Regions from separate parts of the Methylophaga sp. UBA5088 genome, predicted to be linked through region 2. Evidence: riboswitches for the same ligand, from Rfam matches in the RefSeq annotation. Region 2 holds a riboswitch; each other region holds the start of a gene.
The links. Region 2 has a riboswitch for cyclic di-GMP ahead of B4K20_RS03905 (hypothetical protein). Riboswitches for the same ligand answer to the same signal wherever they lie in the genome.

Region 1 (4,232 bases), on a different contig from region 2:
TATTATTTTGACCAGCAGTTTTATCTATCTTGTCACTCTGTGCGTTGCCCCACAAGGGGTGTTAAAGCAGTGGTTCTATCGCTACAAACTCTAGTATCAAAACAAAAGGTTCACTATGTATAAACCGTTATTCACCTATCTGATTCTTATCGGCCTAACTTTTGTCATCAAATCCGCTTCCGCTAACACTATCAATGCTGTCACCAGCTTTGGCATTTTGGCTGATGTCGTCAAAAACGTAGGTGGCAAGCATGTAAAAGTGACCAGTATTGTGCCACCTAATGGTGACCCACACAGCTACGAGCCCTCCCCAGGTGATGTAAAGTTAATCAAATCCGCAGACGTCATCTTTTTAAGTGGCATGGGTTTAGAGAACTGGTTTCAACGTTTAGCGAAAGCCGCCGGCACCAGCACAGCTCCGATTGCTGTTTCAAAAGGTATTGAGACCTATTCTGTAACAGCCGGCTATGGCCAGTTCAGAACGGATCCACACGTATGGAATGATGTCGATAATGTTCAGGTTTGGGTTAATAATATTGAAGCGGCCTTGATTGAAGTCAGACCAGATCTGACAAATGAAATACAACAGGCTGCTCAAGCGTACAGGGAAAAACTGACGGCACTGGATGCCAATATCCACGCAAAGCTGACAAGCCTGCCCACTGACAAACGTGACATTTTAACCAGCCATGACGCATTTAGTTATTACACAAAAGCCTATGGCGTCAGGTTTTTGTCTCCCCAGGGCGTATCCACAGAAACCGAAGCCTCAGCTGCTACCATCGCTAAACTCATCGATCAGATTAAACAGCTTGGCGTAACACGTTATTTTCTTGAAAACTCTAATAACACCCGTTTGATCAAGCAGATTGCTAACGCCACCGGGGCAAAACCAGGCGGCAGACTCTATCCCGAGTCGTTATCTGAAGAAAATGGCCCGGCTGCAACCTATATAAAACTAATGCAATACAACACACAACAAATCGTCACGGCCCTTTCCGAATAACGCCGAGATACCCAGGCTATTTATCTTCAGATAGTCTGGGTAGTGGCTCCTTAAACCGTTACACATGGTTTATATGCATAACTATTCTCAGAGAAAATCAGTCGGGACAAGGGCAAAACTGGCTCCGCTTAGTTGAGTTTCGACATCAATTCACGAACCTCTTCAGCACGTAATGGCCGCACCAGACGATCCACTTCTTGACCATTGTCTAGCAGTATCAATGTCGGCCAGAGTTTGACCCTAAACCCACGGCCCAGTCGCTTGCCCTTGCCATCATAGATTTTGATATGACGCAGCTCCGTATGTTCATTGATCACTTCGTTGATCGCTGCACGTGCTGCCTGACAATGACCACACCAGGGCGCACCAAACTCAAGTAATACCTTACCCGGCAATTCGCTGGTTTGATCAAAGGTCAATGTTTCCTGTAGATATCCTGAGTCGGCATCAGCTTGATCGATGTTCATATAATTAACTCTATGGGTAAATGACAATCTCTTTACTCAAACGCCGAAAGACTCTTCTCTCAGCCACAAAAAAAAAGGTTCATTTGCCATATCATCTTGCCATAAGTTTCTTTCAGGCAATAAAAAAGCCGTAATGAACTTAATCATTACGGCTTTAATCGGTTTAACAGTCTGGGTATTAAGCGACTGTTTTTTGAGCTCTACGACGTAAGCCCATGAAACCTAATAATGCAGGCGCAAACAAGAATGCTGCAGCAGGAATAGGCACTGCAGATACATTTAATGACATACCACCGATGTTGTCACCGTAGTTACTATCATTGATGAAGAACTGAACTGTGGCATCAGATAACAGTGTAAATGTTGCACCAAGTGCGTTCAGCAGCGCTAAATCTGCTGTCTCATATCTACCAGTATCGCTAGTGATGATATGAGTAGTGCCAGACGGTGTAGTGAATGAGTAGTTGTTGACCCAGCCTTTTGAACAACCAGTGCCATCAGCACTACAACCTTGCACTTTACCCCAAGCATTCCACGCTGTGTATGTGTCATCTTTAAATGGGCTTATTGAATAAGTACCTGCTTTCAGGTTGAGTTCAACAGCATTCGAAGAAGTGTTTGTTTTTGCATCAAGATGGACAGTTGCTGCGTTAGCAGTCAACGGCGCCATAATTAACAACCCGAGTGCGATTAATAAGTTTTTGCTAAATAACTTCATTACATAAGCCTTTGTTATTCTGCAACCCAGCCATCTTTATTCACTACTTATAAAGACCTGAAGCTTTCCGTGCTTGGCTCACACCAAGGTTGGCTTTATTAAGAAATTAATTTACTACAGCTACAGGGTAAATCGCTTTTATAGCTCAATCAATTGTACATTGGTACTAGAAGGCCTATATAAAAGTGGGTTTTGGCGATTTCTAGCATTAAGACTTCCCCACTCACATCAATCTGAACAGGCAAAGCTGGTTAGGAATACAACTATGTATCAAGTAGATAAATCAAACTCAGCGCGAAAATAACGTAACAAGCTAAAGTGAAAAATGACCAAACCAGAGAGCGAGTAGCCCTGACTTTTCCCCACCATAAGCTAGGTTCTCAATAAAGATCGCTTCTTGCATGCACTTGGCAATAAAGTGCATCGCCACCACAGCAAACAGAAACTGAATCAACGCTGGCACCCAACTCAAAACAGTCGCGCTTATCACTATTACTATTCATTATTCTCACGTGGATGTAGCTCAGACTCTATCCACTGCGCGACTTCTTGTTTGTCTTTTCGTTTTACCATCTGCCTAGTATTGATGTCTTTTGGATAAACGCAAGTGCCTGTATTGTGCTTCAACACAAATGCGCGTTTCGCCCCAACAGGGTGTTTACTTGGCGCATGAATTACTGCGGATCTTAACTCGAGACATTCAACGTCTTCCAGTGAAGCGTTTAAACCTATTTCATTTTGAGTCTTTTCAATAATGTCTCGAAATGTTCCTAAAATCAGATAACTACCATTTAGCAACGGCCCTTGACGCAAGGTTTGCTGCACATTTTGCTCCGTAACATTAATGCGCTCAAACTCGGTCACAGCAAGCTTATGCTCCTCCCCGGACGTCATTTTTATCACGGCTTGTACACACACCACATGAACAGGCCGCTCCCCCATATTCACCAACATACACAGCGCATCGGGGTTCTCATTTTGAGCATGGTGAAAAAGAAGATAGGGCCGATTATTACGGCGATATTGACTAAGAATTAACTGTAAATAGACAAGCCAGATAATGGCCATAACAGCAGAGCTGACGGGGCCAACATACTCCATAGGTTCTCCTCCTCCGTGGGAAATTAATGTTTAGAGGGGTACTGACTAAGAACTCAGTGATGAGTTTCATTTAGTAAATTGATGAAGTGTGTGAGTGAGAAATCTATAGAAAGAAATCAAGTTTGCTGACACCTTGAACATGCATAGCCGTTGCCGTGAGCATGAACTCTCCGTCCAAAGCTCCCCATATCTTCTCCCCTTTCCAGCCTCGCCAGTTGTCTGCCATATCCCGAAACAGAAGACTTGGCGGGCCGACAAAATAGGTTGTTGTATTGACTTCACCTATAAATGGAGCGCCAGTAACAGAGGCAACAAAGTTTGAGCCCTCCTCGTTGCCACCAACGATCCTCAAGGAGAGGGTTGTGGCGTCATCACATGACTTGATTTCTATCGTTTCCATAGACCATTAACGCCAACAGCACGCGCGGCTGCGAAATGGAGGCGAAGCCGCAATGTAGTAGACGTCGCCGTGACTGTGATTGTTAGGCTCAATTACCGGTTTTGCGCCGATGATTAATCGACAAAACCGAAATAGTGGCCAACACCCAGAACGGTTTCCACAAATTTCTTGGCTGTAGCACGATCCATAATCACAGATTTGCCATCGACATTCAGATAAATACTATCCTCGTCATAGAATGAAGAGCGGCCAAACTCAATATCCATTTTTTCTTTCCCGCCCTGACATTTTACCGTTTCTTCAAAAACATGGTTGTCGCTATAACTCAAACCCTTCTTGTAAAGTGACGACTTTTGATCGTCAGATATGAACGTTGGGCTTCTGGCCTAACGCCAGCATCAGCCGGCGCGCTATTCGCGCGCGCGGCTGAATGCCATCGTTAGGCGATTGATCGTGTGTTGATTCTTTGCCTGGAAAAATAATTTCAACCAGACCCCTTTAATTCTTTAATTGCAGGGTGCGAAACGCCGCTTCGATGAA
Region 2 (4,232 bases):
GTGGTTGTAGATGTATTGCTAAAATCTGCTGTGTCTTCTTCCGCGATAGATCTTGACTCTCTTTCAGAATAATCTAGGTTTATTCCATAAGAGCTTCTTTCAGTCGAGCGAGATGTAGAAAAACCAATGAAAGGGTTTTCAGTATCAAGATCATTCAAGTCTTGGTAACGACTGATTCTATATCCCATCCGTAATCGAGACTCTGAATTCTCTAGATTTCTTGATAGTGATAATGTCGGGTTAATTTTTAGACTGAAGTCACCTTTTTTGTCTTCCCTTAATAGTTCATTATCATCGTATTTAAACTGTGGGTCAGCTTCAAAATCAATTCCCCACTCTGCAGCATTTACAGAGCTGGCGAACAAAATAGCAACTGTCAGTGATAGCTTTGTTTTCATCAACTTCACAGTTATGTTGAACTAAGGAATTATCATGACATCACCACTCTCAAGTGTGATGTTTGTTTTGAGTTGTTTGCCTTTTTTAATTTCAGCGTATTTGACTGGGAGCACTTTTTGGCTCTCTCCATCTCTCCTGAGCACAATAATGTTATTCTCTTCGGCATAGGGTGATAATCCACCGGCTAAACTCAATGCCTGCATAGCATCTAGTGGTTGATTCATAACAAACGACCCTGGATTAAGTACTTTCCCCAAAATATGTACTCTATTACCTTCAACACTTGTCACGGATACTGTAACAACTGGGTCAGCTAAATATTCACCAAGCTTTTTAGTTAATTCTGCCTCTACATTGGCAACTGTTTTATCTTTAGCCACTATTTCGCCTGCAAGTGGGAAAGTCACCACTCCATCAGGAAGAACAACTGCTTGCTTTTGCAGAGCTTCTTCGTTCCATACTGAGATATCTAAAATATCTCCAGAGTTTAGTAGATAACGTTCTTCTTCAGCTAATACTGCTGTAGAAAAAGATAATAATAAAGAAAACATTAAGATCAAGCGTTTAGACATTGAAGAAAATCCTTATCTATAATTGACATTCAAAATTGATATTAACACTCTATTTTTCAAAAAAAAAGGGAGCATTCGCTCCCTCCAAAAATATCTTAGTTAACCTACTGTTAACTTAAGTATTATTATGCAGCCACTGCGTTCTTTCTTCTAAGCCCTAAAAAGCCTAATAAAGCAGGAGCAAACAAGAATAATGCTGCTGGCACAGGTACTTCTGACACAGAAACATCATACTTGAATACATCACGGCTAGCGTTAAGAATATCTACAGCATAATTTACACCAGCTTCTAAAAACATAACAAACGAGTAATCACCAGTTATGTCAATAAGTGTTGTATAGACTGGGTAATCAGCTTCAGCTGTAAATCCGAGTTGAGCATTGGTAAAATTCGACTCTGGATTAAATGACCATTCAATTTTTACGTAAGTGTCTTCAGAACTACTTAGATTGAAAAATGACTTCCACGTATCACTAGGACCTGTCCCTTCAGTCACAAAACCACCACCTAAGACAGTTTGTCCACTGGAGATACTGACATCTTGTGTCGCATTCGATGCGCCCGCCACGTCAAAAGATAAAGTCGCTGCATTAACACCAACAGAGAACATTAGAGCTACTAAAAATAGCATCGCTTTTTTCATAATAAACTTCCTTATGCATAAGTTAAAACAAGCAATGCAGCCCAGCCATCTTCAGCGTCAAAGATCTGTGGCTTTCCGACCCCGCCTCACGACGAGTTTGGCTTTAATTAATTATCAAATTTGAGTTTGATAATTACCTATCTGACTTTTTCAGATGGTTCCATGTTAAGGGTCTAGTTCAGAGTCTGTCTATTGTACCTTGGTACAATGTTTACATATATTTACGTAGTCGACCTAGACTTCGTCACTAACAATAACATCAGCCAATAAAAAGGGAGCTTAAGCTCCCTTTTTATTTTCTGTTTTGCTTTTACTTATGCGGCAACAGCAGCTTTTCTACGAAGACCCAAAAAGCCCAATAGAGCTGGAGCAAACAAGAATAACGCTGCTGGAACAGGTACAGCTGAAACACCAAATGACATATTACCCAAAGCAGGTTGAATATCAAATGTTACAGCGTAAAAACCTTCTGCAAGGTTTAACATTGTCGTGAAATCAGGCGCAACGGCGAAAACCATAGTTCCGATTGTAAGTGTACCAGCTACAAACTTGCTAGATGGAGAAAAGTCAAAATCAATAGCAGACAATCCGCCATCGATAACTTCAAGTGTGAAAGACGTTGTAGTATCACCAAATGATGTACTTACTGCACTTGAACCATTATCGAAAATGGTAGCACTGTCTGAAGTTGTTAAGTTGTATGTCGCCGCGTTGGCAGCAACAGAAAACATCATAGCTACGATAAATAGCATCGCTTTTTTCATAATAAACTTCCTTATGCATAGGTTGAAAAAACAAGCAATGCAACCCAGCCATCTTTATATTTAAAGATCTGTGGCTTTCCGACCCCGCCTCACAGCGAGTTTGGCTTTAATTACACAACATCTAACCTGCTGACATTGTGTAAGACCATTTGTATATGATCTTGCTACAAAGCCATCACCGTTGATGTCTATTGTTCTGATTTCTACTGAAAATAATCACGATAACGAGTGTTATCTAGCACCCAAGATTGATGCATCTATTTCAGTAGTATTTCTATGATACCGTGTCTCAGGACAGGCAACAAGTTTATTTTCCTAAGTAAAATTACTAATAAGCTGAGTCGAGATTTCAATAGGCATTTTTACCTACAAACCCCTTAAATATCGTTAAGAAAATAATTTCTATATCCAGAAGTAATGACCAGTTCTGTATATATTTTAGATCGTAATGCACACGACCTTGCATTTTGTCCAAGGTATCAGTTTCCCCCCTAAAGCCATTTATCTGGGCTAAGCCCGTAATACCTGGTTTGACTTTATGTCTCAACATATACCCTTGAATCTGAGCACGGTATTGTTCGTTATGCGCTACAGCATGGGGTCGTGGTCCTACAATCGACATACTTCCGCCCAATGAATTAAAGAATTGGGGTAACTCATCCAGTGATGTTCTTCTCAAAAAGCCACCAAATGGTGTGATACGGCTATCATTTTTTTGTGCTTGTGTGACGGTGTCTCCATCCTCTGTTACCGTCATCGTACGGAATTTCCATACCTTAATTTTTTCACCGTCCATGCCGTAGCGTGTTTGCTTGAAAAACACGGGGCCCTTCGATGTCAATTTAACCCCTGCGGCAATCACCATCATAGGAAGAGCGATCATCGTCAGGATAAGACTACTTAGGATAATATCTTCCAGCCGTTTAAGGATACTATCGATACCAGCAAAAGGGGTTTCATAGACTGAAATGGCGGTGATTCCCTGGTAATCGACCCATCGAGAATTAAGCAAGTTAAATGTGAATAAGTCAGGAACAAGATATACAGAAGCCGTACTATCGGCTAATAGCTCAGTAATGTGTCTGATTCTATGCTCAGCAGACATAGCCAAGGTGATGTAAACAGTATCAACCTTCCCTGCCTTACAATCTTCAATGAGTTGATTGAAATCACCTGCTTTCTTATTTGTTACGACCAGATTAGGTTCTGTTTCTACCCGTTTTTGTGAACGGTCATCATAGTATCCAACCAGCCTAAATCCAGACCAATCCATTTCGTTAAATGCGCTTTCTAACCGTTTACCTAACATTGTCTCACCGACAATAGCCACATTTCTGGTATTGACACCACGAGCTCTAAGAATAGCCAATGATGTTCTTACAATGGCATGCCAGGAAATTAACTCTATAGGTGTCAGTAAAAACCACAAAAAGACAAAGCTATCAAGATAGGTGCCTGAATGAATAAAGAAGATATCAATCATGACCAGAATAAAAACACTGGTAAACCATGAAAACATGACGGCAGAGACTTCTTCCCTTAACGCCGTACCCCGCCACGAACGATAGGCATCTTGCGACTCAGCAAAAAAATTAAATAATACAATAGCGAACAAAAGACTCCATATGTAAAGTACATCCCAAGTCGCTTGGAAAATGTCGAATAAAGCTAAAAACGTTAGCAGGATAATACCGCTATCAATCAGTCTTGATATGGCATTAATTTTTGCGTCGTATTGTCTGATCCTGCCCTGAGCCATCTGTGCTAATTTATCCTATCGTTTTTTAGTCTTTTGATTATAAGTATAAATGACTTTGTATTAGTTGATATTGCTACTGTAATAGTCCTCAACA
Region 3 (4,232 bases), on a different contig from region 2:
ATATCATGGTGGATAGTCATGATCCGGCAAATCCACGTTATGTTGCTGTTGATTTTGGCATCATGGGGACATTATCTCCAGATGATCAGCGTTATTTAGCTGAAAATTTCCTTGCCTTTTTCAATCATGACTATCGCCGGGTTGCCGAGTTACATGTGCAATCAGGCTGGGTGCCGGCTGAGACTCGACTTGATGAGTTTGAAGCAGCCATAAGAAGTGTTTGTGAACCCATATTCGCTCGTCCTTTAAAAGAAATTTCTTTCGGACAACTGCTGCTGAGACTTTTCCAAACAGCGCGTCGTTTTAATATGGAAGTACAACCACAGTTGGTGCTGCTACAAAAAACCTTACTGAATATTGAAGGCTTGGGCCGTGACCTCTATCCAGATCTGGATCTATGGAAAACAGCCAAACCCATTTTAGAATCATGGATGAAGGAAAAAATGGGCTGGCAAGCAGCGTTAAGAACACTAAAGCAAGAAGCTCCTCATTGGGCTGAAACCTTACCCGAGATGCCGCGTCTATTATATGACCTGACTAAGAGAGCCCAAGATGGTCAGCTGAACGTTAATTTAGCATCACATGATATTCAACAGCTGCGTAAAGAAATCAAAAAAGCCAGTTATCGTAGTGCTGCTGCTACCTCTGGCGCTGCATTTTTGGTAGGCGCTGCCGTTATCACCGGTCTCGATGGTTACTCGACAACTATGTTTGCAGGGTTACCAGTACTGAGCTGGGTATTTGGGCTATGGGGGCTCGGTCTTATTTATTTTAGTATTTCAAACAAAAGTTAATTGTTATGTTTAAGTGGATTGGCCTTATTCTAGGCTTTATATTACTCAGTACGATGAGTGTAGGATTACTCATTTTAGGAATTTTTGGCGCACTGATTGGCTTACTGTTTGGTGGTTTTGCTGACCGTATACGAGCGTATGGTCTGGGCGGTGCTAATCCATTTACAAGTCAAACCCGTCAAACAGTTTTTCTTGAAACTGTGTTTGTTTTGATGGGGAAACTAGCGAAGGCAGATGGTCGAATCAGCCAGATTGAAATCGATCACGTGGAAGCCTTTATCAAAAAAATGGGGATGTCGGGTGAGCATCGACAAGAAGCCATCCGCCAATTTAAGCGAGGCGCAGAACCCGACTTTGATATTACAGACACAATGAATCATTTCAAACAACATTGTGGTAATACGTTTAATCTAAAACAAGTCTTACTGGTTTACCTGATAGTCATGGCCTTAGCCGATGGTAAGCTTGATCCACAAGAAAAAGATATTCTGGAACAAGTCTCTGCTCAGTTAGGATATAACCGGGCCGAGTTTAACCGTATTCTGGATATGGTGATGAGCCAGGCAAGTTTCGCAAGAGGTCATCAGCAGCAATACTCTTCCGGTCCGCAGCGCTCTTATTCTGATGAATTGGCCGATGCTTATAAAGCGCTTGGGGTGACTGAAAAGAGTTCTAATCAAGAAATTAAACGTGCTTATCGAAAACTGATGAGCCAATATCATCCGGATAAACTCATGGGACAAGGCGTTCCAGAAGATATGATTGCCGTTGCCACAGAGCAAGCGAAAGAAATTCAGTTAGCATACGATTTAATAAAAAAACATCGAGAACAAAATTAACAATTTCGTTTTATTTATTATTATCTGTTTGGTACTATTTTTTCTGGAAACACTTTAACCAAAGCCAAACTCGGTGTGAACCAAGGACGGAAAGTTACAGACCTTATGATACTAAGGTGGCTGTACTGCAATAATATCTAAGGAAAGAACACATGAAAAAAATAGTTTTTATCGCACTGGCTTTATTTACTGGTTTAACTAACGCTGCTATAGCTGCAACAAGCTTATCAACTAATGGTTCATGGCAAACAGCTAATGGCGACCTAAGTTCATTGCTCGGCCAGTCTGCACCAGCTACATGGTCTTACGATACAGACCTAGCATCAGCGACCCTTTACTCATCATATGCTCTTCCAAGCACAGGCACAGTGAGTACATACGTATCATCAAATTACGTTCTCTCAGGTACAGCTGCCCCCACTTTGTTTGATGGCAGCCAGTTTGCTCTCAGTATATTAGATAATACTATTGCAAACCTTGATGCATTCAATACAGATATCGTTACATCGATGGTGAATAAAGGTCTTAATCCTGATATCACAGGTGATGCGATTCTATTTACAACTAGCACTCTTTTTCCGGTGTCTGAATTCACAGAAAGTTTTTCTCTGTCTGGCCTGATGATGTTTGATAAAGACTTTTTCACTGGCCCTATATCAACATTACCTTCTGCTGATATTCTGCTTGATAATGCATTATTCATTTATGCATCACTTTCACATGAAATTAACTTTGAAGAAACTGGCTTTGCTAGTTATATCCAAACGCCATCAGCAGTGCCTGTACCTGCTGCCTTATGGATGTTTGCTCCAGCGTTGTTAGGTTTTCTTGGTTTGCGCCGCAAGGTGAATACTCAGGCTTAAAAAATTTAAGCACATAAAAGAAAAAAGCCGTAGTGATAAACTTCTACGGCTTTTTTGCTTAACACCCTTAATATTTGAGCTTTTTTATATCAAAACAGCCCGACTATTGAGCCATTATCATCAATATCAATACGTTCAGCAGCTGGGTGCTTAGGTAATCCAGGCATAGTCATCACATCCCCACAAAGTACAACCAGAAAACCAGCACCGTTTGACAGACGAACATCACGAATTGTCAGCGTATGATTCTCAGCCGTGCCACGTAAGCTCGGGTCACTGCTAAAAGAATACGGTGTTTTTGCCATACAAACTGGAATATCCCCGTGCTGCTCGTTCAACATAGCGATCTTATCCATCACTTTTTTATCAGCAACGACTTCACCACTGCCATATAGACGTTTAGCAACCTGATTAATTTTGTCCCATAGCGGTAAACTATCAGGATATAACAGACGACAAGGCTCAGCAGGGCTATCCAGTATTTCGACAACACGTTCCGCCAGTGTTTCGGCACCGGCCCCACCTTGTGCCCAATGACGAGCAAGAATGGCTTCAGCTCCCATTTCTTTTACAGCCGTTGTAATTAGTTCTATTTCTGCATCGCTATCATTAACAAAGTGATTGATGGCAACAACACAGCGTAGACCAAACTCATTTTGTAAGTTGCTTAAATGCCGTTTTAAATTAGCCAGTCCCACCTTTAACGCATCGAGGTTTTCTTCGCCAAGCTCTTTCAGTTCCAGACCACCGTGATATTTCAAGGCTTTTACTGTGGCGACAACAACAGCCATATCTGGCTTAATCCCAGCTTTGCGACACTTAATATCAATAAATTTCTCAGCACCTAAATCCGCTCCAAAGCCCGCCTCAGTGACCACATAATCACTCAGCTTAAGTGCCATTTTGGTTGAGATAACTGAATTACAGCCATGCGCTATGTTCGCAAATGGACCACCATGAACAAAGGCTGGATTATTTTCTAAGGTCTGCACAAGATTGGGTTTTATCGCTTCTTTTAGTAATGCAGCCATAGCACCGTGGGCCATGATTTCTCGAGCATATCTTGGTGTCCCATCAACGGAATAGCCGATCAGGATATCTCCCAAGCGTTGCTTCAGCTCAGGCAAAGAATTAGCTAGGCAAAAGATAGCCATAACTTCCGAAGCAACAACAATATCAAAGCGCTCTTCACGCAAATAACCATTGGCAGGACCACCCATACCCACCACGATATCCCGCAATGCACGGTCATTCATATCCATAACTCGCTGCCAGACAATACGTCTTGCATCCAACTGTAATGCATTTCCATGATGGATATGATTATCAATCATCGCTGATAATAAATTGTGGGCAGAAGCTATTGCATGCAGATCGCCAGTGAAGTGAAGATTGATATCCTCCATGGGTACAACCTGAGCATAACCGCCACCCGCAGCCCCGCCTTTCAAACCAAAGCATGGCCCCATAGAAGGTTCGCGTACACAGACAATGGATTTCTTACCAATTCGGTTTAGCGCATCACTCAGGCCGATCGTGGTTGTCGTTTTTCCCTCACCAGCAGGAGTCGGACTAATAGCAGTTACTAGGATTAACTTACCATCCGGCCGTTTTGCCAACTCATCCATGACATCTAATGATACTTTCGCTTTGAAATGTCCGTATGGGTCAATATGTTGAGAGGCAAGACCCAGCTTTTCCTCGGCGAGCTGGATGACTTCCTGCATGGCAGCCTG

Region 1: linked by a shared signal. The riboswitch ahead of B4K20_RS08540 (hypothetical protein) and the one ahead of B4K20_RS03905 (hypothetical protein) in region 2 are both predicted to bind cyclic di-GMP.
Region 3: linked by a shared signal. The riboswitch ahead of B4K20_RS15950 (hypothetical protein) and the one ahead of B4K20_RS03905 (hypothetical protein) in region 2 are both predicted to bind cyclic di-GMP.

The regions. Positions count from the first base shown of each region.
Region 1 is NZ_DIAC01000067.1:1,705-5,936, forward strand. It holds partial or broken gene B4K20_RS08525 (metal ABC transporter permease) at 1-94, shown strand, start outside; gene B4K20_RS08530 (metal ABC transporter solute-binding protein, Zn/Mn family) at 116-1,006, shown strand; gene B4K20_RS08535 (thioredoxin family protein) at 1,135-1,473, opposite strand; gene B4K20_RS08540 (hypothetical protein) at 1,652-2,191, opposite strand; cyclic di-GMP riboswitch class I at 2,209-2,295, opposite strand; gene B4K20_RS08545 (hypothetical protein) at 2,505-2,681, opposite strand; gene B4K20_RS08550 (hypothetical protein) at 2,687-3,292, opposite strand; gene B4K20_RS08555 (DUF6228 family protein) at 3,396-3,692, opposite strand; gene B4K20_RS08560 (hypothetical protein) at 3,806-4,021, opposite strand; gene B4K20_RS08565 (hypothetical protein) at 4,191-4,232, opposite strand, start outside.
Region 2 is NZ_DIAC01000030.1:1,780-6,011, reverse strand. It holds gene B4K20_RS03915 (hypothetical protein) at 1-398, opposite strand, end outside; gene B4K20_RS03910 (polysaccharide biosynthesis/export family protein) at 420-971, opposite strand; gene B4K20_RS03905 (hypothetical protein) at 1,097-1,615, opposite strand; cyclic di-GMP riboswitch class I at 1,648-1,727, opposite strand; gene B4K20_RS03900 (hypothetical protein) at 1,930-2,379, opposite strand; cyclic di-GMP riboswitch class I at 2,415-2,494, opposite strand; gene B4K20_RS03895 (undecaprenyl-phosphate glucose phosphotransferase) at 2,729-4,138, opposite strand; gene B4K20_RS03890 (DHH family phosphoesterase) at 4,199-4,232, opposite strand, start outside.
Region 3 is NZ_DIAC01000129.1:26,177-30,408, reverse strand. It holds gene ubiB (ubiquinone biosynthesis regulatory protein kinase UbiB) at 1-794, shown strand, start outside; gene djlA (co-chaperone DjlA) at 800-1,633, shown strand; cyclic di-GMP riboswitch class I at 1,687-1,766, shown strand; gene B4K20_RS15950 (hypothetical protein) at 1,786-2,496, shown strand; gene B4K20_RS15945 (formate--tetrahydrofolate ligase) at 2,586-4,232, opposite strand, start outside.